Regions from separate parts of the Agrobacterium sp. 22-3639C2 genome, predicted to be linked through region 2. Evidence: predicted binding sites of a transcription regulator. Region 2 holds the regulator's gene; each other region holds the start of a gene.
What was found. Region 2 encodes PhoB, which activates phosphate uptake and scavenging genes when phosphate is short. Its sites were predicted from a motif close to TGTCATNNANCTGTCAT; they were not measured.
Positions count from the first base shown of each region.

Region 1 (10,311 bases), on a different contig from region 2:
CATAGCGGCAAATTTCCCGATACGTACTCTTTAAAATCCGATGTGGAGCATTCGCTACAATGGCACGTCAATTCATCTATCACATGGCCGGGCTGAACAAGTCCTATGGCGCGAAGAAGGTTCTTGAGAACGTCCATCTCTCCTTCTACCCCGATGCCAAGATCGGTATCCTCGGTCCGAACGGTGCCGGTAAGTCGACCGTTTTGAAGATCATGGCCGGTCTCGACAAGGAATATACCGGTGAGGCCTGGCTCGCTGAGGGTGCGACGCTCGGTTATCTCGAGCAGGAGCCGAAGCTCGACGAAAACAAGACCGTGATGGAGAACGTCATGGAAGGTGTGGCGAGCAAGACGGCAATCGTCGACCGCTACAACGAGCTGATGATGAACTATTCCGACGAAACGGCGGATGAGGGCGCAAAGCTTCAGGACATCATTGACAGCCAGAACCTGTGGGATCTGGAAAATCAGGTCGAAATGGCCATGGATGCGCTGCGTTGCCCGCCTGGCGACTCGGCAGTAACCGGCCTTTCGGGTGGTGAGCGTCGCCGCGTGGCGCTCTGCAAGCTGCTGCTTTCGCAGCCTGACCTGCTGCTGCTCGACGAACCGACCAACCATCTTGACGCCGAAACCATCGCCTGGCTCGAAAAGCACCTGCGCGACTATCCCGGCGCCGTGATGATGATCACCCACGATCGCTACTTCCTCGACAACGTCACCGGCTGGATTCTAGAACTCGACCGTGGCCGTGGTATTCCCTACGAAGGCAACTATTCCGCCTATCTGCAGGCAAAAGCCAAGCGCATGCAGCAGGAATCCCGCGAAGACGCCTCGCGCCAGAAGGCCATCAGCCGCGAACAGGAGTGGATCGCTTCCAGCCCCAAGGCTCGCCAGACGAAGTCCAAGGCGCGTATCCGCGCTTATGACGAACTGGTGGAAGCCGCTGAAAATCGCCGTCCCGGCGACGCGCAGATCGTCATTCCGGTCGCCGAGCGTCTGGGCCGCGTCGTTATCGAGGCGGAAAACCTCACAAAGTCCTATGGTGACCGGGTTCTGATCGAAAACCTCACCTTCAAGCTGCCTCCGGGCGGCATCGTCGGCGTCATCGGCCCGAACGGTGCGGGTAAAACCACGCTGTTTCGCATGATCACGGGTCAGGAAAAGCCCGATAGCGGTTCGGTGACCATTGGTGAGACCGTGCACCTTGGTTACGTCGACCAGAGCCGCGATACGCTGGCGGGTGACAAAACCGTCTGGGAGGAAATCTCCGGCGGCAACGACATCATCAAGCTCGGGAAGTTCGAAACGAACTCCCGCGCTTATTGCGGCGCCTTCAACTTCAAGGGCGGCGATCAGCAGCAGAAGGTCGGCAACCTCTCCGGTGGTCAGCGTAACCGCGTTCACCTTGCCAAGATGCTGAAGGCAGGCGGCAACGTGCTGCTGCTCGACGAACCGACCAACGACCTTGATACGGAAACGCTGGCAGCGCTCGAAGAAGCGCTGGAAGCCTTCGCCGGTTGCGCCGTTATCATCAGCCACGATCGCATGTTCCTCGACCGTCTGGCCACTCACATCCTCGCCTTCGAGGGTGACAGCCACGTGGAATGGTTCGAAGGCAACTTCGAAGACTATGAAAAGGACAAGGTCCGTCGTCTCGGCCCGGAAAGCATCAAGCCCGGCCGCGTCAGCTACAAGCGCCTGACGCGCTAATCCTGTTCTCGGATCACTTCAGAAAGGCCCGCCCAAAAGCGGGCCTTTTTTCATGCAATAAATGGGGCTTGAGGGGAGAGCGTGGCAAATTGCGCTTGCATCTCGCGTGACGCCGACATAAAGATATCTTTATATGTTGATTAGATTGCAAGGTGCGGCAGACGTGGCGTTCGGTTTGGATAAATTGGTGGATCTCTTGAAGGCGGCCGGTGAGCCGACGCGCTTTCGCTTGCTGGCGCTTCTGGCGGCCGGCGATCTGACCGTCACCGATCTCACCGAAATTCTCGGCCAGTCGCAGCCCCGTATTTCCCGTCATCTCAAGCTTTTGACTGAAGAAGGGTTGATCGAGCGGTATCAGGAGGGCGCCTGGGCCTATTTCCGCCTGCGGCAGGATGGCGAGCCCGCCGTTGTTATCAGGCAACTGCTGGGCGCCGCATCGCCCTCTGACGCCGTTCTCCAGCGCGACAGCGAACGCCTTGCCACCGTCAAGCGGGTAAGGGCGGAGCGGGCGCAGGATTATTTCAGCCGCAATGCCTCCGCCTGGGACGAGTTGCGCCGCCTGCATGTGAGCGACGAGGCCGTGGAAGGCGCATTGCTGAAGCTGGTCGGAACCACCCCGATCGACTCGCTGCTCGATCTCGGTACCGGCACGGGCCGCATCCTGCAGCTTCTGAGCGGCATCTATCGCCGGGCAATCGGCGTCGATGCCAGCCGCGACATGTTGTCGGTGGCGCGCTCCAATCTGGACAAGGCGGGCGTGGTCAATGCATCCGTTCGCCATGGCGATATTCTCAACCTGCCGCTGGAAGGCCAGGATTTCGATCTGATCGTCATCCATCAGGTTCTGCATTTTCTCGACCAGCCGGAGATCGCGCTTTCCGAAGCCGCCCGCATGTTGCGTCCCGGTGGCCGGCTGATCGTCATCGATCTTGCACCCCATTCCTTCGAGCATCTTCGCGACGAGCATGCGCATGTGCGGCTCGGCTTTTCGCATCCGCTTATGGATGAATGGCTGAAAAAGGCCGGGCTCGTGCTCGACCGTGCCGTCGATCTTCATTCTGAACGGGCGTCCGATGAATCCTTGGACGTCACGATATGGGTTGCCCGCGACCAGCGGCTGCTGATGGCAGACGATGTGGTGCAAGAGGCCGTTTTACTTGCTGCCGGGAGGGCATGATATGTTGAGGTCGGAAACCGCGCGCCACAATGGCGAAATCCGGGGGGATATCCGGTTATCTTTCGAGTTTTTCCCGCCCAAGAACCCCGAGATGGAGAACCAGCTCTGGGAAACGGTTGCCGAGCTGAAGAAATGGGATCCGGATTTCGTCTCCGTCACCTATGGCGCGGGCGGTTCCACCAAGGCGCCGACGCTGGATGCGGTGCGCCGGATGATCGGTGACAGTCATCTGCCGACCGCCGCGCACCTGACCTGCGTGGATGCCAGCCGTGACGACGTACATCAGGTCGTTGAAGAGTTTCGCAATGCTGGCGTTCGCCATTTCGTGGCGCTGCGCGGCGATCCGTCGACCGGTATCGGCACGGACTACAGGCCGCATCCGCAAGGTTACGAGAATGCCGCCGCTCTGGTGAAGGGGCTACGCGATATCAGCGATTTCGAGGTTTCCGTTTCTGCCTATCCCGAAAAGCACCCGGAGAGCGCCAGCGATGCGGTCGATATCGATATGCTGAAGCGCAAGGCGGACAACGGCGCAACGCGGGCGCTGACGCAGTTCTTCTTCGATAATGACGTGTTCGAGCGCTACATGGAGCGGGTTACGGCTGCCGGTATCACCATTCCGGTGGTTCCGGGTATCATGCCGATCCAGAACCTGACCCAGCTCAAGCGTTTCGCCGGCCGCTGCGGTACCAGTGTGCCCAGTTTTCTGGATGAGCGTTTTGCAGGTTATGATGACGATCTCGAGGGACGCGCCCGCGTTGCGGCGGAAGTTGCTGCCGAGCAAATCGCTGATCTTCAACGGCGCGGTGTCAACGAGTTCCATATCTACACGATGAACCGTGCGCCGCTGGTCGATGCGGTGCTTGAGAACCTCGGTCTTGAGCGTTTGCGCCGCAGCGCCGCCTGATTTCAGATATTCCATTTACGACTGGAAAAAAGCGCAGGCCCGACAGGACCTGCGCTTTTCAAACTCGTGTCATCTACGGTTCTTTTCTGCGTTTGGTCTTCACGTCTCGTCAGATGAAAAGCATCATCGCTACGAACAAAAACGCCAAACCGACTGCCAAGGCATTGAGAGATTTTGTAAGTCCCATGGGTGCCTCCTGTTGTTGACAGGTTCGATAATATGACCGTTTTGTGGCACTTGAAAAGCGGTTTCTGTGATGCGGTGCAGCATGCTTTGTGGCCGCTTAAAAAAGTAACTTCTGTAATTAGTTGAAAATAAAAGATTATTTTCTCATCACGCAGTGCTTCATATCTTTAAAAAAAGTAAATGACCGGGGTGTTATCCCCAGTCATCCGGTCGAGATTAACAGTTTGCGCCTTGATTCCGGCCGATAGATTAAAGGCCTGAAGGTGCGCTTAACACAGGTTAAAGCGCCTGGAGAAGTGCCTGGGTCGGCCATCCATCCGCGGGGATTCCGAGACGCTGCTGTTCCTTCTGGATGGCGACGCGGGTGCCGGAACCGAGAATTCCGTCCACCTTGCCAACATCGTGGCCGCGCGCTTCAAGCTTGGTCTGCAACTCTTTCATCGTCGCGTCATCGAAGCCCGGATCAGGATTGCCCTTGTTATAGACAGGGGCGCCCATCAGACGGTTGGCGAAATAGGCAGCCGAGGTCGTGTAGATGAACGACTGGTTCCATTCCAGATAGATGTTGAAGTTGGGATAGGTGAGGAAGGTCGGTCCCTTGCGGCCCTGCGGCATGATGAGGGCTGCGGGCAGGGAGGCGAAATTTTTGTTACCGTCGCGCGGGGTTACGCCGAGGGTAAACCAGTCACCGGCGGTAAGCGAACCGCCGAGGCCGGATTTCTCCCACGGCAGGTTTTCCGGTACGGAAACTTCCTGCATCCAGGGTTCGCCCTTCTTGAAGCCGAGGTGCTGGATGAATTTCGCCGCCGTGAGGATCGCATCCGGTGCGCTGCTCTTGACGTTGACATGGCCATCGCCATCACCATCGATGCCGAAAGCGATGATGTCCTTGGGCAGCATCTGTACCTGGCCGATTTCACCGGCCCACGCACCCGTGTTGGACGTGGGGTCGAGATCGCCATGCTGGACCATTTCGATGAGGGCCAGCAATTGCGGACGGAAGAGTTCCGGGCGGCGGCAATCATGCGAGAGGGTCACCAGCGCGTTACGGGTGTTGAAATCGCCCTGGACGGCACCGAAATCGGTCTCCATGGCCCAGAAAGCGGCAATGACGCCAGCCGGTATACCGAATTCGTTCTCGGCACGGGCAAAGGTTGATGAGAGCTCCTGCAGCTTCTTGCGGCCGATATCGAGACGGGCCTGGCTGACGGTGCGCTGGGAAAATTCGAGGAAGGTCTGGCGGAAGACGCCCTGTGCGCGGTCACGTGAAAGCACTTTGGGGTCTATCTGCGCGCCGGCCAGCGCCTTTTCGATGGCAGCCGCCGGAACACCCTTGGCAGCGGCCTCAGCCTTCACGCCCTCAAGAAATGCGCCGAGATCACCGCCGCAGGCAACCTGCTTTGGATCGTCAGGCGAGGCCACAGGCGGTGTGGCAAGGACGGAGCCGGTGGAGAGAAGCGACAGAGCGGCGGCAAAAATGATGCTGCGCGACCGAAAAGTGGGCATGGGAATTTCCTCGATAGGTTGTTAGCCCGCTTTACCCACATGTTTGCGACAAAAAAACGGGTCCAGCGATCTGCCGGTGCAGAAGAACGCCGATTTTTCGAATGTGTTGCTTCTTGGCCGTATTATTTGGCCGAAGCGATCCATTTCCGCCAGTTTTTCTCACTTCCGGCGAAGACATTGATGTCGGTCGGGCCGTTGACGCCGGGCACGACGCCGGTGGCCGTATATTGCCAGAAGGCCCACTGCCGGTCTTCGTAAATCTTGGCGGGATGCGCGGCGACGGAGCGCACCCAGAAATGGTAATTCTTGAACTGGCCAACGAGGTTGTCGCGGTGGAAGTCGACCGAGGTGTAGATGATCGGGCGCTTGCCGTAATGGGCCTCGAGGCGGTCGAGGAAACGCTGCATCTCGGCACGGACGATGCCAGGAGCCGGGCGCGTCTTGCAGGTGGGGGAGGAGGGGTTCCATTCCACATCGAGAACCGGTGGCAGGGTGACGGCTTCCTTTGGCACGTTGCTGATGAACCAGTCGGCCTGAGCGTCCGCCGTCGAGCAGAAATAATAGAAATGGTATGGCGCGTGCAGGATATCTGCCGCCGCCGCACTGCGCCAATGGTCGCCGAATTTCGGATCGATGCGGTCTGAGCCTTCGGTGGCCTTGATGAAGACGAAGGAAACGCCGGATTTGCGAACGGTCCGCCAGTCGACGTCGCCATTCCATTTGGACACGTCGATGCCATGCACCTCGTGGCGATGCGGGTTGTTCGTGCCAAAATCCTGTGGGTCGGTATCGGAGAATTTCGGCTTGGAAACAGAAGCCGTTTCAAGCAGGTCATAGCTCGTGGACGTACAGCCGCCGATCAACAACATAGCCGACAAAAGTGCCGATAGACGCAGCCGCATTGGAACCCTGATGAATTATTGTTGCCCATCCACGGCCGCAAAGTGGCGCGCCGCATCTCCCGATTTACCCATAACATGGTAAACAAGCCGTTATAGCAAGGGGCCGTGGCGTTTTTTCGGCTCGCAAGTCGCTGGATTCCAAGAGATTTGCGGTCTTTCAGTCCCAGTGGCGTATACTTGTAGGACCGCTGGCTGGCAGCGTCTCGCCCGCATTTGCAGAGGCGAGGCGCCTTAACCCTTGAGGATCAGGCGTCTGCCAGAATACGGCTGACTTTTGGCTGCACTTCGGCGACCGGAAGCGTGATGATGGCCCGCCAGGCGTAACCCCGGGCAATCTCCTCGAATTCGAGATTACCGTCAAAACGGCCTGCCATGTTGGCCAGAACGTAACGGAGATTGGCGCGGGGCGTGACGTGGAAGCGGGTGAGCCATGCCTGCAAAAGTGCGCGGAACCACTTGGGCAACTGTTCCTGCTGGCCGAAATCGACGATGTGCAGCGAGCCGCCGGGCTTGAGAGCTGTCAGCGCCTGTTCGATGGCCTTTTCCCAGTCCGGTATCATCGAAAGCGCATAGGGGATCATGACTCGGTCGAAACCGTCCGGCTGACCGAATTCTGCGGCGCGGAAAGCGGTGGCGTCGGCCACGCGCAGAACGGGGCGTTCCGTCTTTCCGGTAAAATTCTCGGATGCGGTCAGCAGCATTTCGGCGGAGATATCGAGACCGAACAGTCTTGCTTCCGGAAACTTGCGGCTGGCCAGCAGCAGGTTGCGGCCGGTACCGCAGCCGACTTCAAGCAGCGTGCCACCCTTGGGCACATCGAGGCCGGAAATGGTCCTGTCGCGGCCCAGAAGGTAATATTTGCGGGTAATATCGTAGATATGCCGCTGGTGGCGATACATGCGGTCCATCAGGCTCGCATGCGCCTCATCCGCAAGGCCGACGTTCTCGCCGATGGCTTTCATGCCAGAGCCCTCTGATAGATATGGAAGCCGCCATAGATGGCCGAACGGTCCATGGCGTTGAGCTCATTGGAGCGTTCCTCTAGATAGATCCACTGGTTGCGTATATCGGCCGAGAGACGGCCTTCAATCACGCTCTTTTCGGCGGCGGTGCGGAAGATGACGCGGGCGCCGGGAGCGGCGGTGCGGCTGATCTGCGACCACAATTCGTTGAGCTGCACATCCGTCATCCAGTCCTGCGCATCGAGCAGAATGTAGCGATCGACGCCGTTTGCCGGCTTTTTGGAAAGCAGCTCGGTATAGGTGGCGTGGTGCACGGCAACGCGGGCGGTGTTGTCGCGGATCGTCTCGTAATATTCCCGCTTGAGATAAGCGGGTAGGGCACCCTCATGCGGCTCGGGATAACGGCGCGCGAAGGCCTGCCAGGCGAAATAATTGTCGCTGAGCGGAAAGTTGCAGGCAAGCTTTTCCAGCCGCTCCTTGAGGACGGAGGCGACCGTGCCGTCGTTGGAAAGGCTTGCCAGCTCGTCATATTGGCGGGGTGGAATGCCAAGGCCGAACAGCGAACTTTTTCGCTTCGTCAGCCAGCGCACCACCGGCTTGTCGAACAGCGGTGCGACCTTGCTGTCGAAGAATCGACGCTGTTCATCCAGCGTGCGGCTATTGGCCATTTCGGTCAGCTTGACGCCGTGCAGGCGCGCCATAAGGTGGCCGGCGCCGATGAAACGGCCGAGCAGACCGGTGCGGTATATGTTCCTGTCGAATACCGAGATGCGGCGACGGCCGGACAGGGTGCGCTTCGACCAGTAGGCCTTGGTCGTGTCGTCGAGATGGTCGGCGATGAATCGGTCGTAGCCGTGACTATTGCTGCGCGTATTGGCGCGGCCGAACTGGCGAACCACATCCTGATGGGCCGGGAGATGGCGGAAGGCGGCAAGCTTCAGCTTGTTGAGAGCGATGTGATGCGGGTTGAGATCCACCACATCGATGCTGGCAGGGTTGCGGGAGAGGTAGGCCAGCATGTTGCAGCCACCCGAGCCGATGGTGACGATGCGGTGGCCTTCAGCAAGCTCCATCGCTTCCATATCGATTTCCGGGTCTTCCCAGATTTGCGGATAAACCAGACCGGAAAAGAGAACCCCGAAGAACCGTTCGGAAAAACCGCTTTTCGAGAGCGCCTTGTGCTGGAGCAATGCGGACTTCAGTTTCGTATTCTTGCTGAAGCCGGTCTTGGGTGCCGCACTCGTCATATGTTCACCTCTCAATAGATTGAGAGGCGTCTACAGTCACGACGCTACAGTTTGATGACAGGGGTTGTGGGCCGACGTAACGAATCGAAAAGGCGGTGTGAAACCAACTCAGGTCTCAAGCTTAGATTTGGATGCGACGTCATCCTCGGGCTTGTACAGAGGATCCAACCACATATCGTAAAATCAAAAGCTTGCAGATCCCAGGGACAAGCCAGAGGAGACGAAAGTGACGTGCTCGACGTTTTTAAGAAAAGCTGCTTTCCTGCATTGCAGTCCCGGTGCTGCTCAAAGGCTTACTTGCGCAGAACGTGCAGCATGCCCTTGCGCTTGGCGTCGTAATAATAACCGCGTGCATAAAGCCTGACAGCATTGTCCCGGTTGTTGTCAGCAACAAGCCAGGCGCCGCTCAGATATTTGACGGCATATTTGAGGTTGGTTTCGGCATCGAACAGGCCAGAGGCGGGACCATCAAAGCCCATGGAGCGGGCCGTGGCGTGCTTGATCTGCATCAGGCCGAAGTGGCCGCCATTATAGGCGCCGGGATTGTATCTGCTTTCACGCTGCACCACGCGATGCACCAGATCTTCCGGCACATTATACATGACAGCGTATTTCGAAATAAGCCCGCTCAGCTTTTCACGTCCGGCCGGTGCGGATTTGTACGGCGCCGTCATCGTTTCGTTCTGCCGGATAGCGGCAAGGGCGGCGTTGGTCGGACCGGCCGCATAGGCCAGAACCGTGCTGTCCGGCTTCGGCAGTGGAATGACTTTGCGTTCCGCGGTCAGTTCGGTACCGATCGACGGCGTTCCGGGCGGCGGCGGTGCGGGCGGGAAGCTGCCCTTGACGGCAACCACCTGCGGCAGGTCGGCGGCAGCCGGTTTCCCGGCGGCACTTGCGGTTTCGATCGCTGCGGCTGCCGGCGTTGCGGCGTGCGGTGCAAGAGCCGCAGCCGTCGTCGGCGCGGCTGTCGTTACCGTTGCCTGCGCGACCTCTGTCTGTTGTTGCTGCGGCTGCATCTGGATTGGGCTCGCCACTGCCGCTGCAATTTCCGCTGCCGGCGGCAGCGCCACGCGGCCACCCTTGACGGCGGCGACGGTTGGAAGCGATTCGGGCTGGGAAGAGGCTGCCACGTCAGTGGCATGTGCTGCCGGTGCGGCGGTATCAGCCGGGGTACCAGCCGTTTCCGACTGTGCGGAGGCTTGTGCCGGTGCGGTTTGGTTGACGGCAGCTATTTTCGGGCCGTTCGGCCCTTCCTTTGCGGCATATTCGACGCTGGTGCATCCGGCCAAAGCCAGGGCAAGGCCCACCGTGGAAGACAGAAGAAGTGCGCTTCTTCCGCGGAATTTTGCCGAATTTCGCATGTTGCCGCCTTCGTTATGCCTGTCTGTCGATACCCCCGCGTCGAGCGAAGCAGGCAGTGTCCCATCGAGCCTTCATTAACCTATTGTAAGGATAGCGGCAAGCCGGGACGTGGCGTCGCGGTTTTTCAGGCGGCGATGCGGCGGTATCCGGCGCTGACGGCACGGCCAGAAATGAAGTGAGTGCGGTATTTCGGCCGGATTTTTTTGTTGCCGGACATGCGGCGCACCAGTGCCAGCGTGGAGCCGGCAAAGAGTGCCTGCGCTGCCAGAATGCCAAGTGCCAGCAACAGGATTGCGGCCTGCGCTACGGCCAGCGTTTCGACCGCATTGCCGGAGGTGGAAACGAATTGCGGC
Region 1 covers NZ_JBNWDB010000001.1:1,038,293-1,048,603, reverse strand. Annotated here, with positions in the region: gene ettA (energy-dependent translational throttle protein EttA) at 60-1,709, shown strand; gene ACQZ6D_RS05215 (ArsR/SmtB family transcription factor) at 1,873-2,886, shown strand; gene metF (methylenetetrahydrofolate reductase [NAD(P)H]) at 2,888-3,793, shown strand; gene ACQZ6D_RS05205 (lytic murein transglycosylase) at 4,259-5,485, opposite strand; gene ACQZ6D_RS05200 (glycoside hydrolase family 25 protein) at 5,608-6,387, opposite strand; gene ACQZ6D_RS05195 (class I SAM-dependent methyltransferase) at 6,633-7,349, opposite strand; gene ACQZ6D_RS05190 (BtaA family protein) at 7,346-8,596, opposite strand; gene ACQZ6D_RS05185 (lytic transglycosylase domain-containing protein) at 8,890-9,957, opposite strand; gene ACQZ6D_RS05180 (LysE family translocator) at 10,083-10,311, opposite strand, start outside.
Region 1: a site for PhoB is predicted at 8,640-8,656, ahead of ACQZ6D_RS05190 (BtaA family protein). Genes of this name have one in related genera too.

Region 2 (10,311 bases):
AAGATCTGGCGAAGGGTCTTGCGGCCGTTTCAGTTTAAGGATTCAATCGACATACCGCCATGGCCCGACTTCGCCGTCGGGCCATGGCACGCATCCCGCCTGGGTGAGAGCCCGCGTCGGGCAACCAATATTTACCTTTACCGTTATCCCTAACGGTGAAAAAACGGCGCAACAGAAGATGCACGTGGTCGTCAAGTCATTCATTTTCTTGACGATAGCCAGAACCTGTAGTGTAGGATGATGGCAGCAGGGAAAATATCGAGGTGTGGCGCGTATGTATCGTGCTCTGACAAGGGATATCGAGGTAACGGTCGATCCGTATTATCTCGAGGAGCAGTCCGACCCGGATGACGATCGTTATGTCTGGGGCTATAAAGTCGTGATCTCGAACAATTCCGATGTTCCGATAACACTCGTCAACCGCTATTGGCACATCACCGACCAGAACGGACAGGTGGATGAGGTCTACGGGCCGGGTGTCGTCGGCGAAAAACCGCATCTGAACCCCGGCGACAGTTACGAATATTCATCCGGCTGCCCGCTGGATACGCCGTCAGGCCTTATGTTTGGCCACTATGAAATGGAAACGGACAAAGGCGAGGTGTTCAACGTCACCATCCCCGCCTTTTCACTGGATTCACCCGGCCTGTTGCGGGTGCTGAACTGACAAAAAAGCCGCGCCATTCACAAGCGCGGCTCTCCTCGTCAGACGTTTTCAAACTCGCTGACATCGTAGCGATAGGTCGTGGAGCAGAACTCGCACGTCACGGCAATCGCACCGTCTTCCTCACTCGCCTTGATCTCTTCAGCGGTGAAACCGGACAGCACACCCTTGATCTTGTCCCGTGAACAGCTGCAACGGTCGAAAATGACCTGCGGATCGTAGATGCGCACGCCGCTCTCGTGGAAAAGCCTGTAAAGCAGACGCTCCACTGGCACCTGCGGATCGGTCAGCTCGTCGGTATCCACCGTATTCAGCAGCGACACTGCCTCTGTCCAGGCATCGTCCTCCGCCACTTCATAATCGCCCTCGTCGCCGTCACCGCCATGGAGATCGCGCATGCGCAAACGCTCGGGCGCCTGCGGCAGGAACTGGGCAATCACGCCGCCTGCACGCCAGCTATGGCGCGGCTTGCCTTCGCCGTCACGGTCGAAGAACTGGGCAACGCCGAGGCGCACGCGGGTGGGAAGCTGTTCCGACTGACGGAAATAAACCCCGGCGATTTCTTCCAGCGAAGAACCGTCCAGCGGCACGATGCCCTGATAAGGCTGCATGCCGACGCCCTGATCGATGGTGAAGGCCAGAATGCCGGTTCCGAGCAGTTGTTCGGGCGAGGTTTGCCCCGCAGCAACAGCTTCCGCCAGCCGCTCCTCATCGAAACGGGCATAAGCGCGCATGCTCTCGGGCGCGGTGAAATCCGCCACCAGAAGGTCAACCGGGCCGTCGCCCTTGGTCTGCACAGTCAGCTTGCCGGAAAATTTCAGGGATGTGCCGATCAGCGCCGTCAGAACCGTTGCTTCCGCGAGCAGGCGGGCGACAATCTCGGGATATTCGTGACGTTCGAGGATGGCATTCAACAGCGGCCCGACCTGTACGGCGCGACCGCGCACGTCCAGACCTTCGACCTGAAAGGGCACAACCTTGTCGTCGCCAGCTAAATCGAGATTGTCCAGTTCAACCGTTACATCTGCCATGTCATAACTCCTTGGCGCAGCCGTTGCGCCGCTACCGTCCAAAAGTCCGGCTTTTAAAATGTACTTTTTCAGCTTGTCGCACAGAGATCCGGGAAGCGAAACCGCCTCCGGGGAAAATCGTGCAAATCGTGAGGTGGCCCGCCAGCGAAAAGCCGACGAGCGTCTTCGAAGCCCCACAGATGGGAATGTGCATCGCCGAGTTCAAGCACCCGGCCGATAGCGGTCAGATGACGCCCATGCACCATGCAATAATGGACTTCTGAGCATGGAGCCGGTTTTCCGCCTCGTCGAAGACCACCGATTGCGGCCCGTCGATCACTGCATCCGTTACTTCCTCGCCGCGATGCGCCGGCAGGCAGTGCATGAACAGCGCTTCCTTGTTGGCCTTCACCATCAGCGCTTCATTGACCTGATAAGGCTGGAAGATATTGTGGCCGCGCGCCTTGTGTTCCTGGTTCATGGACACCCAGGTATCGGTGACGACGCAATCAGCGCCCGCCACTGCCTTGTCGGCATCGTGGTACAGCGAGATTTCGCCGCCATTGTTGCGTGCCCAGTTCAGGAACTTGTCGTGCGGTTCCGAACCCATCGGTACTGCCATCGCCATGCGGTAACCGAAACGGGCGGAGCCTTCCACGAACGAATGCAGCACATTATTGCCGTCACCCGTCCAGGCAATGGTCTTGCCCTTGACCGGGCCGCGATGTTCCTCGAACGTCAATATATCCGCCATGATCTGGCAGGGATGCGTGTCGTCCGTCAGGCCATTGATAACAGGCACGGTGGCGTGTTCGGCAAGCTCGAGCAGACGCGAGTGATCCGTGGTGCGGATCATGATGGCATCGACATAGCGCGACAGCACCTTGGCCGTATCGCCAATCGTTTCCGCACGGCCCAGCTGCATTTCCGTGCCCGACAGGAAAAGGGTCTCACCGCCGAGCTGGCGCATGCCGACATCGAAGGAGACGCGGGTGCGTGTGGACGGTTTTTCGAAAATCATTGCCAGCATCTTGCCAGCAAGCGGCTTTTCCGCCGTGCCGGTTTTGGTGGCAATCTTGCGCGTGCGCGCATCATCAAGAATTGTCCGCAGATCCTCCGACCCGACGGCCGAGAGGTCCAGAAAATGTTTTGGTGAACCCATTCTAATCTGTCCCATGCTTGCGAGCCCCTGAAGAGAGGCCCGCTCTTGATTTTTTCAGGCGCTTTTTGCCTGTTTCGCAACCGTCAGGGAGGCGGCAGCCGCGTCGATACGTGCAAGACCCTCGCGGGCCTCTTCGGCCGTGGTGACGAGCGGCGGCAGAAGACGGATGACATTTTCGCCCGCAGGCACGCCAAGCAGATGCTCTGCGCGCATGGCCTGCAACAATTCGCCCGAAGGAATCTTCGCCTTGATGCCCAGAAGCAGACCTTCGCCGCGAATTTCGTCGATCACGTCAGGATAACGGTCCTTGAGCGAGGCCAGACCCTGCCGGAAGACCAGCGCGACGTCACGGACCTTCTCGAGAAAACCTTCGGAGAGAACGACGTCAAGCACGGCATTGCCGACTGCCATGGCCAGCGGGTTGCCGCCGTAGGTGGTGCCATGTACGCCCGCCGTCATACCGGAAGCGGCATCTGCCGTGGCAAGACATGCGCCGAGCGGGAAACCGCCACCGATACCCTTGGCGACCGCCATGATATCGGGCGCAACACCGGTATGTTCATAAGCAAACAGCTTGCCTGTGCGGCCGACACCCGTCTGGACCTCATCGAAAATCAGCAGCAGACCGTGCTCGTCGCACAATCCGCGCAGGATTTGCAGGAATTCCTTGCTGGGCGAGCGAATGCCGCCCTCGCCCTGGATGGGCTCGATCAGAAGTGCTGCAGTCTCAGCCGTGATGACGGCCTTGAGGGCATCGACATCACCGAACGGAACCTGATCGAAACCTTCGACCTTGGGACCGAAACCTTCGAGGTATTTCTGCTGGCCACCCGCGGCGATCGTCGCCAGTGTACGGCCATGGAAAGCGCCTTCGAAGGACACGATGCGGAACTTCTCCGGATGGCCCTTGGTATAGTGATAACGGCGGGCGGTCTTGATGGCGCATTCCAGGGCTTCCGCGCCTGAATTTGTGAAGAATACCTTGTCCGCGAAAGTCGCTTCCGTCAGGCGCCTGGCGAGTTTTTCCTGTCCCGGTACTTCATAAAGGTTCGAGACGTGCCAGACCTTCTCGGCCTGCGTCTTGATCGCATCAACGAGGTGAGGATGGGCGTGGCCCAGCGAGTTGACAGCAACACCGGCCGCAAAATCCAGATATCGCTCGCCGCTTTCCGTGAACAGCCATACACCCTCACCGCGCTCGAAGCGCAGGGGGGCTCTTGAGAACGTATCAAACAATGGCGCGCCGGCTTCGGCCATGGCTGTATCACTCCTTGCGCAGATGCGCTGTCAAACTGTTGTCAATAGGCTTGCGGGGTTATCCCTCGCCTGAAAATCAAAATGCCGCCTTGCGGCGGCAGGGGCACTATTGTCACTTCGTTTGCCGATGTCAACAAAAGTCAGCGTTTCCCGGGCTTCTCAAGCACTAGTATGCGGCGGCGGGCCAGCCCCAAGGTGTTGCCTTTCAGACTCAATACGCCAGCAAGTTGGGGAAAACCGGAAAATCGATTCCAGATGATTCCCGCGACTCTTGCCACGGAGTCGGGCTGGCACTAGGTTAATCGCTAATTACTAGACTGCATTGCGGCGGAACTAGTCACCGAAAATCAGGCGGAAACCACGCTTGCGGCATGCGCGCGAGACGGAGAGGGATTCTGCCGAAAATACACGCGACAAGCGGAGAAGCGGCATGAACTGGACAGACGAACGAGTCGAAAAGCTCAAGAAATTGTGGTCCGAGGGCCTTAGCGCCAGCCAGATTGCAGCGCAGCTGGGCGGCGTCAGCCGTAATGCCGTGATCGGCAAGGTCCATCGTCTCAATCTGCCGGGACGCGTCAAGGCTGGCGGTCCAGTGACTTCGGCACGCTCCGCGCCGAAGCGCACCGCTGCCCCTGCCCCGCGTGCGACGACTTTCGCAGGTCGCGTCAACGCGGCACCGGCACGCATCCTCACCCGTTCGAACGCGGCAACGGCGCTGCACGAGGAGATCGATATCGAGACCGCGCAGGTTCTCGATTACGTTCCTTCCAAGAACGTTGTCACGCCGATTTCCCGTCGCCTGACGCTGACGGAACTGACCGAGCGCACCTGCAAATGGCCGGTTGGCGATCCGCTGAAGGACGACTTCCATTTCTGCGGTTGTGAAGCGCTGGAATCTTCGCCCTATTGCAAGTTCCATGCGAAACTCGCCTACCAGCCGGTGAGCGAGCGCCGCAAGGCTTGAGTGTTGCGGCACGCATTCAGCACTCAAAAATTACGGGCCTTCGGGCCCGTTTTTTTATGACAAAAATAAAGCGGCTTTCTGGGCGGCTTGATGGCAGGCCGCACCCTTTCCCCTTACTATTGGGCGTGACCCCTCAATCCGGATTTCAACGCGCAGCCGATCTTCTCCGGTCAAAACGGATAATGGCATCGAGTTTGGCGGATACTCATATAGAAAAAGCCCGAAATCGTTTCAGATTTCGGGCTTCCTGATTTTTTTGTGCACTACTTCGCCAGCGAAACTATCTGGTTCCGCTTCGCTCAGGCTTCCATCGAATATCCCGCACCACGCACCGTGCGGATGACATCCTGCATGTGCGAGAAGTTCAGGGCCTTGCGCAGACGTCCGACATGCACATCGACAGTACGCTCGTCGACATAGATATCATGACCCCAGACGCCATCCAGCAATTGCGAGCGGGAAAACACCCGACCCGGCGACGTCATCAGGAATTCCAGCAAGCGGAATTCCGTCGGGCCGAGACGCACTTCGCGGCTTTTGCGGTGAACGCGATGGGTCTCGCGGTCCAGTTCGATATCGCCGCATTTGAGCACCGACGACAGAACCTCCGGACGGGCCCGGCGCAACATGGCCTTGACCCGGGCCATGAGTTCCGGCGTCGAGAACGGCTTGACGACATAATCGTCAGCGCCCGTAGCGAGACCGCGAACCCGTTCGCTCTCTTCGCCACGCGCCGTCAGCATGATGATGGGCAGGCGTTCTGTTTCCGGCCGCATTCTCAAGCGCCGGCACAGTTCGATACCGGAGACACCGGGCAACATCCAGTCCAGGATGAGAAGATCCGGAATGCGCTCCTGCAGCCTGATTTCCGCCTCATCGCCACGGGGTATCGTGTCGACGTCGTATCCCTCAGCCTCGAGATTGTAACGAAGCAGGACGCTCAGCGCTTCCTCGTCTTCCACAACTGCAATCTTGGGCACCATATGCTGAACTCCGCAAGCTTCTGCTTGTCTGTTACTCGGTCACCGAACCAAGCGTGTTGGAACTGTCGTCCTTCGGACGCTCGCCCTCCGGCTGGCTGCCAGTGGTCATGTAATAGATCGTCTCTGCGATATTCGTCGCATGATCGCCGATACGCTCGATGTTCTTGGCGCAGAACAGAAGATGCGTGCAGGTGGTGATGTTGCGCGGGTCTTCCATCATGTAGGTCAGAAGCTCCCGGAAGAGCGACGTGTACATGGCATCGATTTCCTCGTCGCGTTCACGGATCGCATTGGCCTTTTCGGCGGAACGCGTGGAATAGACGTCGAGGACTTCCTTGAGCTGCACCAGCGCCAGGTCGGACAGATGCTCGATGCCGCGGGCGAGCTTGCGCGGAACGCCGGTGCCGGCGACAGCGATAACGCGCTTGGCCGTGTTCTTGCCAAGATCGCCGACGCGTTCGAGATCGGCGGCGATACGCAGGGTGCCGATGATCTCGCGAAGGTCTGCCGCCATCGGCTGACGCTTGGCGATGGTTACGATCGCCTTGTCGCCAATTTCGCGCTCAGCATGGTCGAGAATGGTATCGTCCGAAATGACCTTCTGCGCGAGCGCAGCATCGGAATTGACGAGTGCGCGCACGGCGTCACCGCACATCTGCTCGGCAAGACCGCCCATTTCGGCGATGCGGCGCGTCAGAAACTTCAGTTCGTCGTCATAGGCAGACAGGATATGCGAATGGGTCGTTGTCTGTGTCATGGTCTATTCCTCCGGCTTGGCCTGCATGCGCGTGCCCAACAGCGGGGCACGGCAGAGGCACCAGTCTTGTACGGTTACGATAAAGCACCGGCCGGGGATCAGCCGAAGCGGCCCATGATGTAGTCCTGCGTGCGCTGGTCGTCCGGATTGGTGAACATCTTGTCGGTTTCGTTTTCTTCGACAAGGTGACCAAGATGGAACATGGCCGTACGCTGGGAAACGCGCGCCGCCTGCTGCATGGAGTGCGTGACGATGACGATGGTGTAGTTGGTGCGCAGTTCGTGGATGAGTTCCTCGACCTTCGCAGTCGCGATCGGATCCAACGCCGAGCACGGCTCGTCCATCAGGATCACTTCCGGGCTGACGGCAACCGCGCGTGCGATGCACAGACGCTGCTGCTGGCCACCGGAGAGGCCCGTGCCGGATTCCAGCAAACGATCCTTCACCTCGTTCCAGAGACCCGCTTTCTGCAGGCTATGCTCGACGATCTGGTCCATATCCGCCTTGTTGCGGGCGAGACCGTGGATACGCGGGCCGTAGGCGATGTTCTCATAAATCGTCTTCGGAAACGGGTTCGGCTTCTGGAACACCATGCCGACGCGGGCACGCAGTTCCACGACGTCGATCTGCTGATCGTAGATATCGTCGGTATCGAGCGTGATCTTGCCGGTGACCCGGCAACCGTCGATCGTGTCGTTCATGCGGTTCAAGGTGCGCAGGAAAGTGGATTTACCGCAACCGGACGGGCCGATAAGTGCAGTCACCGTGTTTTCGCGGACATTGAGGTTCACGTCGTAAAGCGCGCGCTTTTCGCCGTAATAAACCGAAACATCCTTGCCGATCATCTTGTATGAGACTTCATTCATTTTCTTGTCCAGCGCCTTTTCAACTGCTGCTTCCGACAACATGTTCATTGCTCTAGCTCCCTCTACCAGCGCCGCTCAAAGCGGCGACGCAACAGGATTGCGCCAACATTCATGAGAATGAGGAACAGAAGCAGGATGATGATAGCGCCAGATGTCCGTTCGACAAAGGCACGCTCAGCTTCGTTCGCCCACATGTAAATCTGCACCGGCAGGGCCGTGGACGGATCCATAGGCGTTGTCGGATAGTTCGCGACGAATGCCACCATGCCGATCAGAAGCAGCGGCGCCGTTTCGCCCAGTGCGTGGGCGAGACCGATGATGGTGCCGGTCAGAATGCCAGGCATTGCCAGCGGCAGGACGTGATGGAAAATCGTCTGCATCTTGGAAGCGCCAAGACCGAGTGCGGCGGCGCGGATCGACGGCGGCACGGCCTTCAATGCAGCGCGGGTGGCGATGATGATCGTCGGCAGGGTCATCAGCGTCAGGACGAGGCCGCCGACCAGCGAGGCCGAGCGTGGAAAGCCCATGAAGTTGATGAAGACGGAGAGACCGAGCAGACCGTAAACAATGGAGGGAACAGCCGCCAGATTGTTGATGTTGACCTCGATAAGGTCCGTCAAACGGTTCTTGGGGGCAAATTCCTCCAGATAGATGGAGGCCGCAACACCGATCGGCAGCGACAGCACCAGCACGATCAGCATCATATAGAACGAGCCGATCAGCGCAACGCCAACACCCGCGGCTTCCGGACGGCTCGAAGCGCCGTTGACGAAGATGCCGGTATTGAAATGCTTGCCAAGCTGTCCGCTTTCCACGAGCTGGTTCATCCAGCCGAGCTGCTGGTTCGAGATACGGCGGTTTGCTTCATCCCCCGACATGTCGACCTGGCCCTTGAAGGCGCTGTCGACATCACCCGACGCCAGAAGCGTGACGCTGCGCGTGGTGCCGATGACGGACGGATCGGCGACGACGATATCACGCAGCTGGGTGCGTACGCTGTCGGAGATCATGACGTTGACGGCGCGAAGACCGGCCTTATCCGTCGGCGCGACGCCGAGAACCTTTGCCACCGCATCACGGGCGAGGACGGGGTAGTTGGCCGTCATCAGCTTTGCAGGATTGGTTGCGCGCTCGTTCTTTGGATCGATGATCAGTTCGGAAAACTCGACCGGAACGGTGATCATCGTCTGCTGGAAGGCGGTGTGACCCTTGGATACGACCGACCAGAGCAGCAGAAAGAGGAAGATGAGGCCGAACGAGATTGCTGCCAATCCATAGGCGCGGAAGCGGCGTTCAGCTGCATAGCGACGCTTGATGCCGATATCACGGCGCGTGGCCTTGTTCACGGCGGCAGCACCGGCCGCCGGAGAAACGATGTCGGTCATTCATATTGCTCCCGGTATTTGCGCACGATGTAAAGCGCGTAGATATTCAGGCAAAGCGTGATTGCAAAAAGAGTTATGCCCAGCGCGAAGGCCACCAGCGTTTGCGGCGAGGTAAACTCAAGGTCACCCGTCAGCTGGCTGACAATCTTGACCGTCACTGTTGTCATGGGTTCGAAGGGGTTGAGCTGCAGGCGGGCAGCGACACCAGCCGCAAGAACCACGATCATGGTCTCGCCGATCGCACGCGACGCCGTCATCAGCACGGCGCCGACGATGCCGGGAAGAGCGGCGGGAAGGATGACCTTCTTGATGGTTTCAGAGCGCGTGGCGCCGAGACCGAGAGAGCCATCGCGCAGCGAACGCGGCACGGCGGTGATGATGTCGTCAGACAGCGACGAAACATAAGGGATCAGCATGATGCCCATGACGAAGCCGGCGGTGATGACGCTCTGCGCCTGGATGAAGTTGGCGTAGTTGCCTGTCGCAAGACCGCTGATCTGCGTAGAAATGTCTCGCAGGAAAGGACCAACGGTCGTCAGCGCGAAGAAGCCGTAGACGATTGTCGGGATGCCCGCGAGCACCTCGAGCAGCGGCTTTACTATCGAGCGAAGGCGCGGCGTCGCATATTCCGACATATAGATCGCCGAAAACAGCCCGACCGGAACGGCGACCAGCATGGCGACGAAACCAATATAGAGCGTGCCGGCGAGCAGCGGGATCAGGCCGAACTGGCCGGAAGAGTCAGTCGCACCGGCAGCGGCAAAACGCGGATCCCATACCGTTCCGAAGAAGAACTGGTGCGCCGGAACCATGGTGAAGAACTGGATCGCTTCTGAAAGCATCGAAAGGACGATGCCGATGGTCGTCAGGATGGCGATGGACGACGCGACGACCAGAGCCGCGAGAATGACCCGCTCCACCCTGTTGCGCGCCCGAAAACGCGGCGCGATTGAACGCAGTGCATAAGCGGCACCGGCGAATGCGGCCAGCAGCACGGTGGCGATCATGCCCAGGCGGCTGGTGGAGGTCATCGCATTCAGCGTCTGGGCGGCATCGACCATGAAACGCTGGGGTTCGCCGGCAATTGCCACGCCCTTCGATGCCAGAAGCGATCTTACCGCAGCCGTATCCGCATCAACCTTTGCGGTTTCTTCCGGCGTCAGACGCTGAAGACCGCGGGCGATGGACGTTACCATGCCGTAGGTGAGGCTCTGCTGCGCTTCGGATTGGGAGCGCACATCTTCGGGAAATTCGCCACGCACC
Region 2 covers NZ_JBNWDB010000003.1:528,628-538,938, forward strand. Annotated here, with positions in the region: gene ACQZ6D_RS15570 (O-succinylhomoserine sulfhydrylase) at 1-38, shown strand, start outside; gene apaG (Co2+/Mg2+ efflux protein ApaG) at 275-667, shown strand; gene ACQZ6D_RS15580 (Hsp33 family molecular chaperone) at 706-1,695, opposite strand; gene argF (ornithine carbamoyltransferase) at 1,919-2,836, opposite strand; gene ACQZ6D_RS15590 (aspartate aminotransferase family protein) at 2,891-4,093, opposite strand; gene ACQZ6D_RS15595 (GcrA family cell cycle regulator) at 4,524-5,057, shown strand; gene phoB (phosphate regulon transcriptional regulator PhoB) at 5,357-6,040, opposite strand; gene phoU (phosphate signaling complex protein PhoU) at 6,072-6,797, opposite strand; gene pstB (phosphate ABC transporter ATP-binding protein PstB) at 6,896-7,711, opposite strand; gene pstA (phosphate ABC transporter permease PstA) at 7,726-9,048, opposite strand; gene pstC (phosphate ABC transporter permease subunit PstC) at 9,045-10,311, opposite strand, start outside.

Region 3 (10,311 bases), on a different contig from region 2:
TGCCAGGGCCGACATTGGCAAGTGCGGTCGCAACGCCCGAGGTCGCAGTCAGGAAATCGTAACCCATCAGGCTCATGGCAAGGCTGCCGGCGATCCAGAGCGCGATGAAACAGCTGACGAAAAGGAAGATCGTCCGGATCGTGTCGGGATCGACCACCTGCTGCCCGTAACGGACCGAATAAACGGCGTTCGGATAGATCAGCTTTTTGAGGCCCGCCCGAACGACATTGAACATGATCAGAAAACGATAGGCCTTGATACCACCCGCCGTCGAGCCGGAGCAGCCGCCCATGAAGGTTGCGAAAAATGCAACGACGACAACGAACGGACCCCACAGCGTGTAGTCGTCGCTCGCAAAGCCACCGGTCGAGAGGATTGATGTCATGTTGAAGAAGGAGTGGCTGAGCGCAGTATCCAGCGGTACGCCGTTTCTAAGGTGGTGATAAACGCCGACTGCGATGGAAATCGCGCAGAGATAGCCAAGGAAGACCGCTATCTGCGGGTCGCGCAGCGTCTCCAACCTGCGGCGCACCGCAAGCAGGATCATCACCGAGAAGGGCAGGCTGCCGAAGATCAGGAAGATGGTGGCAATCCAAAGCAGCGCCGTGTTGTTGAAATAGGCAAACGAGGCGTCGTGGGTGGAAAAACCGCCGGTCGCAACCGTCGACATGGCATGGTTGAGGGCATCGAAATGCGACATGCCAGCAAAATCGAAAGCCACCGTGCAGGCGATGGTCATGATGATGTAGATCGCCACGAAAGCGCGGGTGAAGCTTGCCAGCCGCGCGAAGGGCCGGTCATTGCCGGTGTCGGATGATTCCATGCGGAAGAAGGTCATGCCGCCAACGCGCAAAAGCGGCAGGATGAAGAGGCCAAGCGCGACAATACCGATGCCGCCGAGCCAACAGAGCAACGACCGCCACAGAAGTATGCCCTGCGGCGCATTATCGAGGCCGGATATGGCGGTCGATCCCGTCGTTGTGATGGCCGAGACCGATTCGAAAAGGGCCTGACCGGGCGTCAGGTCAAGCTCGGACAGATAGAGCGGAACCGCTCCGACAATGGAAAATACAAGCCAGAGCACGTTGACGAGCAGGAAGCCGAAACGTTTATTGAAGGACGCGATCGGTGCGCGCGTGGCCAGCGCACAGGCAAGTGCAAAGCCGCCGCACATGAAGCCTGAAAGCGCAAACACCGTCCAGTCGTCATTGCCGTAATAAAGGTCCGTCAGCGCGGGCAGGAACATGGCCGTCGCGAGATAGAGCCCGAAGATGGACGCCACATATATGACCGAGCGCAGAAGATTGCTGTTCAAGAAATGAAACCCAGGGTTCGTGGCAGCGTGAAATGAGTCTTTGTCTCTGACGCCTTCCTATGGCATAGCGGGTGCCATTATGAATTTCAATGGATTGACAATCGTGGACAAGCAGCTTGTGGAGGCAGCGCGGCGGGAAGTGCGGGAGATATTCCCGGAAACGCCGTTGCAGTTGAATGAACATCTCAGCCGTCGGTATGGCGCGTCGATTTGGCTGAAGCGTGAGGATCTGTCTCCGGTTCGTTCCTACAAGATTAGAGGCGCATTCAACTTTCTCCGCAAGGCTGTCGCGAAGGCTGGCAAGGACAAGGTTTTCGTCTGTGCTTCGGCCGGCAACCATGCGCAGGGCTTTGCTTTCGCCTGCCGCCATTTCGGCGTTCACGGTGTTGTTTTCATGCCGGTGACCACGCCGCAGCAGAAGATCGACAAGACCCGTATCTTCGGTGGCGAATTCATCAGCATCCGTCTGGTGGGCGATATTTTCGACCAATGTTACGCCGCCGCGCGCAAATACGTCGAAGACAATGACGCCTACATGGTGCCGCCCTTCGACCATCAGGATATCATCGAAGGCCAGGCGACGGTTGCTGCCGAAATCATGGACCAGCTTCCCGAAGGCACCAAACCGGATATGGTTGTCATGCCGGTTGGCGGCGGCGGGCTTTCGGCAGGCCTTACCGGCTTTCTGGCGGGCACCGTTGAAAAGGGCAACTTCGTGTTCTGCGAGCCGGAAGGCGCGCCGAGCCTGAAAAGGAGCCTCGAGCGCGGCGAAGCGGTAACGCTCCCCAAGGTCGACAATTTCGTCGACGGCGCCGCCGTTGCCCGCATCGGCGATCTCAACTTCCAGGCGCTGAAGGATTTTCCGGCCGAGCAGGTTTTGCTCATCCCCGAAAACGCCATCTGCGTGACCATCATCGAGATGCTGAACCTCGAAGGCGTGGTGCTGGAGCCAGCGGGTGCGCTGTCCATTGCCGCGCTGGAGAAGCTCGGCCGCGAGAAACTGGAAGGCAAGACGGTTATCGTCGTCGTCTCCGGCGGCAATTTCGATTTCGAGCGCCTGCCTGACGTCAAGGAACGCGCCATGCGTTACACCGGCGTGAAGAAATACTTCATTCTGCGCCTGCCGCAGCGCCCCGGCGCGCTACGCGATTTCCTCAATCTGCTTGGCCCGGACGACGATATCGCCCGTTTCGAGTATCTGAAGAAATCGGCCCGCAATTTCGGTTCGATCCTGATCGGCATCGAAACCAACGCGCAGGAAAACTTCGCAGGGCTTCTTGAACGTTTCGAGGCTGCGGGCCTCGGCTATGAGGATATTACCGAAAACGAGATCCTGTCGAACCTGATCATCTGATCGGGATAAGAGCGACGGGGAAGGGCGGAGCATATCCGCCCTTCGAAATGCGAGACAGATTAAGGGAGTGAAAGCCATGGCATCGTTTTTTTCCAAAATCCTTTCGGCCTTCGGCTCCGGCCAGTCCGCGGATGCGCCGCAGAAGGCAGCGCAGTCGGAACCGCATGTGCATGGAGACTATCTGATCTATGCGACGCCGCTGAAGGAAGGCGGCCAGTTCCGTTTGGCGGGCCGCATCGAGAAAAAGGACGGCGAGGAAACGCTCGTGCATGAATTCGTGCGCGCCGATGTCTTCACCAGCATGGACGATGCGGTTGAGTTCACCATCCGTAAGGCAAAGCTGATCATCGACCAGAACGGTGCATCGCTCTTCCCAGGAAAATGACGGCGGTTTCTTCTGCTGGACATTAAGATTCCGTTGGTTGCTTCGGCCTATCGTCTTCAGAGGGCATGAAGTCGCGCCGATGAACCGGCGCGATGTGGATCGATAGGGCGTATGCCGATGCAATGGGCAAATCTGGCCCTCTTCGTGGCGGAAGCCATAGTCTATTTTTCGGTAATGACGGCATTCCTTCATTACCGGCATATTCTCGGCATCGGTGTTTTTCTCACCGCGCTTGGCGTCATGCATTTCCTGGAAACCTACCTGGCGGCGGTCTTTTACGTCGAGCTGCCCTTTGGCGTGGTATCACCCGGCTCCTCGATCCTTTTTGCCGGCAAACTGATGATGATCCTCATGCTCTATATGCGCGAGGATGCGGCAGTCGTCCGCCAGCCGATCTACGGCCTGTTTCTCGGCAATATACTCACCATCATCATGGTGCAGATCATCCGCTTCCATCCGACGTTGGCAATTGTCCCCGGACAGTCGGTAGATACCGGATTTCTGGATGAGATGGGCGTGCTGATGGTCTGGGGAACCAGCCTGCTTTATATCGACGCCATCGCCATCATCCTGTTTTACGAAAAGCTGGGACGCTATTTGCAGCGCCATATTGTCCTGCGCTTCGCAATCTGTGGCGTGGTGATTTTGAGCCTGGATCAGGCAGGCTTTTACGCGGCGTTGCGATATATGCTGAACGCGCCTGTCGATGTCTTTTACGATGGCTGGAAAGCGAAGATGGTGGCCGTTGCCATCTATGCTCTGCTCTTTGCCATTTATCTGAAGCTGACGGCGGCGAAAGGCCGCTTCCTGACGCGCCGCAGCGTTGCCGATGTCTTCAACGACCTCACCTTCAGGGAACGCTACGAGGAGCTTTTGTCCCGTTCCGGCCGCGACATGCTGACCGGTGTGTCTGACCGCGCCCGCATGGAACTCGATGCGCCGTCCGTCGTCGTGGAATGTCTGGAAAAGAAACGTCCCGTCAGCGTGCTGATCGTCGATATCGATCACTTCAAGACCGTCAACGATACCTTTGGGCATTTGCAGGGCGATGAGATGTTGCGGGAATTCGCCGCCGTTCTGAAACGCATCGTGCAACCGCACGGCCATCTCTACCGGTTCGGCGGCGAGGAGTTCGTGGCCCTGTTGCCGACGATGACCCATGAGGGGGCACTTGCCTTTTCAGCAGGTCTGCGGACGGCGATATTGAAGGATCTGCAACGGCCAGACGGTTCGCCGCTGACTGTCAGCATCGGCGTCGCCACGGCTTTCGAGGACGGGCAGCTTTTCCGCGCGCTGCTATCGGAAGCCGATGCGCGGCTCTATGCGGCAAAAAATAACGGCCGCGATCAGGTGCACGGCCGTTACGGAATGTGGGTCGGCTGATACCGGCAATCGAGCCGGCATCACCATGTGTCAAATGGCGCCTCAGGCGGCCTGCGCCAGTTCGGCAACCTTTGCTTCGGCTGCCGCAACGGCCTTCTCAACGGCTTCCGGTCCGAATGCCAGACCTTCGACATAGATCACTTCCACATCCGTCATGCCCATGAAGCCAAGAACGGTCTTGAGGTAGGGAACGGCGTGGTTCATCGACACAGCCGGGCCTTCGGAATAAACGCCGGCGGCGGCCAGCACGATGTAGACCTTCTTGCCGGTGGCAAGACCAACCGGGCCGGTTTCGGTGTACTTGAAGGTCTGGCCAGCGCGGGCGACGTTGTCGATCCACGACTTCAGGCCGGAATAGATATTGAAGTTGATGAGGCCGGTGCCGATGACGACAGTGTCGGCGGCCATAAGCTCTGCAACCAGCTTGTCGGAATAATCGGCTGCAACCGCTTCTTCAGCCGTGCGCTGGTCTGGAGCCTTGCGGATCGCAGCGGTCTTGACGGTGTCGAGATGCGGAATGGGGTCGGCAGCAAGATCGCGGTGGACAAGGGTATTGGAAGCCGACTTGGCCTTCAGCTTGTTTGCGAGTTCGCCGGAAAACTTGTTGGAAACCGACTCGTCGCCACGCGGGCTGGAGGTGATGAGCAGAATGTTGGACATGGTCTTTCCTTGCATAAGCGATGAATTGACGGGCGCCTTGGGAGGGCGGGAGAGCACGATGCCCTTCCTTTGCCCCCTATATGACCAATTGATGCCATCAAGAAAACTGTGATAATGTGGAAGCGACCTATCGATGAAATGGATGGAACATGGACGCGAACCCGACGCTCGACCAATTGCAGGTGTTTTTGACGGTTGCCGAAACCGGAAGTTTCTCTGCCGCGTCACGGGCGCTCAATCGCGCCCAGTCTGTTGTCAGCTACACCATCGCCAATCTCGAGGCGCAGCTTGAAGTCAGCCTGTTCGAGCGCAATGGCGTACGCCAGCCTCGATTGACGGACGAGGGTCGCGCCATGCTGGAAGATGCAAGGCGCATCGTGGCCGGTCTGCAGGAAATGCGTGCGCGCGCCAAGGGTTTGAAGCAGGGGCTGGAGGCCGAGCTTTCTGTCGCCATCAGCACCATGGTGCCGGCGGAAGCCGTCGTTGCGGTGCTTCGCGATTTTCGAAAGGAATTCCCCACCGTTACCCTCAGTCTTAATGTGGGTGAGTTGGGCATGGTTATGGATATGGTGCTCTCCCGCAAGGCTGGGATTGGCATCGGCGGGGCGCTGTTGCGCCAGGATGACGAACTCGTCGTCGAAAAGGTCGGCCATTCCTTCATGCTGCCGGTCGTCGCCGCTGATCATCCACTGGCACAGATCGAGAGGCCGCTGGTTCTGGGCGATGTCCGCGAGGAGGTCCAGCTCGTCGTCACCGATGCGTCGGGGCTGACCAAGGGGCGTGATTTCAACGTGCTGTCTTACAAGACATGGCGGGTCAGCGACATTGCCACGAAATACCAGCTCATCAAAGGCGGTCTCGGCTGGGGCGGTCTGCCCGCATCGATCGTGCGCAACGACCTGACCAATGGCAGCCTGAAGGCACTTGATCTCGAAGCTTATGAGCAGGGCGAATATCCAATCTTTGCGCTGCGCCGGGTGGATTCACCCGCCGGTCCCGCTGGCCAGTGGCTTGCCACGGCCTTTCAGCAGCGTCTGTCGGCATGCCCGAACCAGAAGGATTTCAACAGGATAATTGCCGGAGGCAAACAGCGGACTATTTCTGTCGCCGCCGAGTGACATGGGTTGACTGAGTGACCAATTGACGAAGGTGAATGGCCTGCCTTATACAGGAAACACGGTCAGCAGTTCACCGAGGCATCGCCGTCCCGCAAGGGAAGCTAAACCTGCATTTTGAAAGATTGACAGCACTTATCCCGTGCCTAGTCGGAAGCCGGCGATCAGCGACACCTCTTCGGAATGGCACTCGAGGGTAAGTCATGCCACGTTCGATCTTTTCCATTGATATCGCCGACCTCTCCACATTTGCCAAATCGCTACGCGAACAAATCGGCAGGCTGGACCGCCAGCCAAGCCATGTGGAGATGCTCAATCTCCTGAGCCGGGCTGCCGGGTTTCGCAACTTTCAGCATCTGCGCGCCGCGCGCACGCCACCCGTAACAAGTGGCTTGCCGCTACCGCAGACACGACCGGAGACAATGCCTGCCAATGAGGGCAGGGTGCTGAAGACCGCGCGGACTTTCGACGCTGCCGGTAGATTGGTGCAGTGGCCGGCCCGCCGCTCCCAGCAGGAACTGTGCCTCTGGTATCTGTGGGCAAGAATACCAGCCGGTCGCAGTTTCTCAGAGCGCGAATTCAGCAGCTTTCTCGATGGTCTGCACCTGTTTGGAGATGCCGCGATGCTGCGGCGTGACATGGCGGGTCTCCGGCTCATTCGCCGTAATCGCGATGGCAGCGACTATCAACGCATCGAGCAGAAGCCACCGCCGGAACTGCCACTGTTGTTGCGTATCGTCAGTGACCGCAATTGAGTAAATGCCCTCCCGGCCGATGAAACGCCGGGAGGGCTGCAAGCTCTAGAGAACGAGGCGGAACTTTGCGAAACCTTCGGCGCCGTCGCCGGCATCCTCGATTTTTGCGCCCTTGATGTCAGCCGCGTAATTGCGACCCTTCGGGCCAGTCTCGAAGATGGCGGTCGTATTGGCAACTGGGGCGAAGGACCAGTTGGCATCCGCCGACGGGTTAATGGTGCCCTGATCGATGATATAGCGCACGATCACGTCGCGGTTGGTGTCGGGCGCCACGAAGATCACCTTGTCGGCGGCGATATCGGGGAATTTTCCGCCGCCGCTTGCACGGTAATTGTTGGTCGCCACCACGAATTTCTGCTCGGGGTCGATCGGCTTGCCGTCGAATTGCAGGTTGACGATGCGGTTGCTGTCGGGATTGACGGCCTTGCCGTCCTTGTCGAACTTTGCCGGTTTGGAAATGTCGATCTGGTAGGTGACACCGTCGATGACGTCGAAATTATAGGACGGAAAATCCGCGTTTAGGAGCGGCGCATCCTTTGCGCCGGCCTCGACCGTGTTGAACATGCCGGCGGACATTTCCAGCCAGTTCTTCACCTGCGCACCGTTGATCAGCACCGCCTGCACCGTGTTGGGGTAGAGGTAGAGATCGGCGACGTTCTTGATGGCGATGTCACCGGCAGGGACATCGGTGTAATAATCCGCACCACCGCGACCGCCAGACTTGAAGGGCGCTGCTGCCGAAAGCACGGGCAGATCCTTATATTGCCCTTCCTTCAGCATGTCCTTGATGTACCACGTCTGGGCATTGGAGACGATCTGCACGGACGGGTCGTCGGCCACCAGCGCGAAGTAGGAATAGAGTGGCGCCGACGTCTTGCCGACCGGACGACGCACATAGGCGAGCGCCGCTTCGTGATCTGCCTTGGCGGCGGCTATGACCTCCGGTTTGTCCGTGACATCTGCAACGACCTTGCGATTGTCGTCGCGGTGGTAGATCGGCCGGGCCTCCGAGGTGAAATCGACGATCTTCCAGCTTTTGCCGTCCTTTTCGAGCAGAAGGTCAATGAGGCCCATATGCGAGCCCCAGAAACCGGCCATCACGGCCGGCTTGCCCATCAGCGTACCCTTGACCGCATCCGCACCCTCGATGCCGTCCCATGTCTTTGGACCGGGGAAGACCAGATGCTGGTGACCAGTGAAGATGGCGTCAATACCTTCCACGCCCGCCAGATAAAGCGAGGCGTTTTCCATGCGATCGGTCTGGCCCTTGCCATCGATGCCGGAATGGGAAAGGGCGATGACGATATCGGCACCTTCTTCCTTCATGACCGGAACCCAGGCTTTAGCCGCCTCGACGATATCGCGCGTCTGGGCCTTGCCCTCCAGATTCTTGGAATCCCACATCATGATCTGCGGCGGCACGAAACCGATGATACCGACCTTGACCGGGCTGGTTACGCCTGCACCATCGCGGATCTGTTTCTCGAGGATGACGTAAGGCTTGAAGAACAGCTCATCCTGCTTGGGATCGGAAGCCAGATGACCCTTGGTGAGGTTGGCGCAGACATAAGGGAAACCGGCGCCCGCCAGCGTATTGGACATATAGTCGAGGCCGTAATTGAATTCGTGGTTGCCAAGCGTGCCGCAATCATAGCCAAGGACATTCATGGCGTTGATGACGGGATGTTTGTCGCCGGCCTTCATGCCGCGCTCATAGGCTATGTAGTCGCCGAGCGGATTGCCCTGCAGGAAGTCGCCATTGTCCACCAGCATCGAGTTTCCGGCCTCGGCACGGATGGCGCCGATGATCGAAGCGGTGCGCGCCAGACCCATCGTGTCGTTCGGTTTGTCGGCGTAATAATCATAGGGAAAGACGTGAACGTGGATGTCAGTCGTTTCCATGATGCGCAGATGCGCCTGGTTGGCTGCGGCGCGCGCGGCGAAGGGATGCAACAGCACCAGAGCCGAAGAGGCGGCGATGCCACCCAGAAGCGAACGGCGAGTGATGGGGTGGAGAGCGAGAAGCGACGACATGGGAACTCCTTCGTATGAAGCTTGCTCTGTCAGGAAAACGACAAGGTAGAAGCAATCCCCGAGGAGTCCATCATCAAAATGACAAGCCCGTGACGGACGGGCCAGTTTTCAACCGTTTGATAAATTTTTTGTCACAAGGTGGCCGCGCGCGCATGGTGCGCTTCGGGAATGCGCTTTGTCCGGCCTGCGCATTCCCCTTGTCGGAAACGTCTGCTTAGCGGGCGAGAGTCGGTTTTACTTCTTCGTGGAAGAAGCGGAAATAAGACGACAGCTGTGCCAGCGTGTTGGTGGAAAGTTTGAGTTGCAGGCCGAGCCGGTTCATGTGCTGCCATTGCACGACACCCTCGATGAAACCCAGATCTTCACTCTGCACCTTCACTCGGCTTCCCTTGGCGGCAGCGAAAGGTCCGTCCAGTTCGAGCGCCATGCCGGTGGCGGACAGGTCCACCACGCGGCCTCGGGTCGACTGGCTGAAATAGTGCACGGTCGCGTAGATCCGGGTCTTGCTACGGGTCGCAGTGCGGGTCGCCATATTGAGGTTGTTTGTCATTTCGCTACTCAAATCAATTGTTTCCGATGCTTTCATCATGACGTAGAAAGTTTGAGAGCCGTTTAGCCGTTTGCTTAAAATTGCAAGTAATCGCGCGATTATGCTTTGTCGATACGGCACTGATAGCAATTGTTGCGGGCGGAGCGCACATGCACATAAGCGACGTCTGCCCGCTCCAGAAGATGCGCTGCGCGTGAAAGGATTTCGTCCGTCGCCGTCACCGCTCCGGTGCCGTAGACGATGCGGTCGTCAGTGCCATAGCCGCGAACGATATAATCGGGGCTGTTAAGCATCGGGGGAAGGGCATCCGTCTGCGGATAGTGCTCACAGGCCTCAGCGTGAAGAAAGACTGGCCCCGTTTCCGCATAGGGCTGGAGCGAAGGGAAGGGCCGGTAGGCGAGGATCAGCATTCCTTCGCCTTCATTAATCTGGGAAAGGCAATGGCGGCACGGCATGCCGCCTGGAGAAACGGCCTTTTCCGGCGGGTTGCCATAGGCGTCGGCGGCTCCCGCCCGGAAAGCTTCAGCTTCCTTAGCCGGCATTGCTGTAAAGACGAGATCGGTCATGGCGAGGTCCTTCTGTTGGGATCGGCGTTGCTTCTTTGCAGCTATGATCCCGAAACAGACCTCTATCCACCCGATTCTTGACGGGTGATGCAACCAGCCCATTGCGTGACTCGTTAGCATCGGGAATCAGTGGCGCTCCTCGATCCCGGAAGGTCTGATTTTATGTTCCGTCGTTTTCTGGCCGCCGTTCCGCT
Region 3 covers NZ_JBNWDB010000001.1:195,502-205,812, forward strand. Annotated here, with positions in the region: gene ACQZ6D_RS00960 (TrkH family potassium uptake protein) at 1-1,315, opposite strand, end outside; gene ilvA (threonine ammonia-lyase) at 1,395-2,669, shown strand; gene ACQZ6D_RS00970 (HlyU family transcriptional regulator) at 2,746-3,054, shown strand; gene ACQZ6D_RS00975 (GGDEF domain-containing protein) at 3,172-4,437, shown strand; gene ACQZ6D_RS00980 (FMN-dependent NADH-azoreductase) at 4,480-5,097, opposite strand; gene ACQZ6D_RS00985 (LysR family transcriptional regulator) at 5,247-6,215, shown strand; gene ACQZ6D_RS00990 (DUF2087 domain-containing protein) at 6,416-6,967, shown strand; gene ACQZ6D_RS00995 (bifunctional 2',3'-cyclic-nucleotide 2'-phosphodiesterase/3'-nucleotidase) at 7,013-9,001, opposite strand; gene ACQZ6D_RS01000 (PilZ domain-containing protein) at 9,216-9,551, opposite strand; gene ACQZ6D_RS01005 (DUF1203 domain-containing protein) at 9,650-10,117, opposite strand; gene ACQZ6D_RS01010 (DUF4344 domain-containing metallopeptidase) at 10,280-10,311, shown strand, end outside.
Region 3: a site for PhoB is predicted at 9,080-9,096, ahead of ACQZ6D_RS00995 (bifunctional 2',3'-cyclic-nucleotide 2'-phosphodiesterase/3'-nucleotidase). Genes of this name have one in related genera too.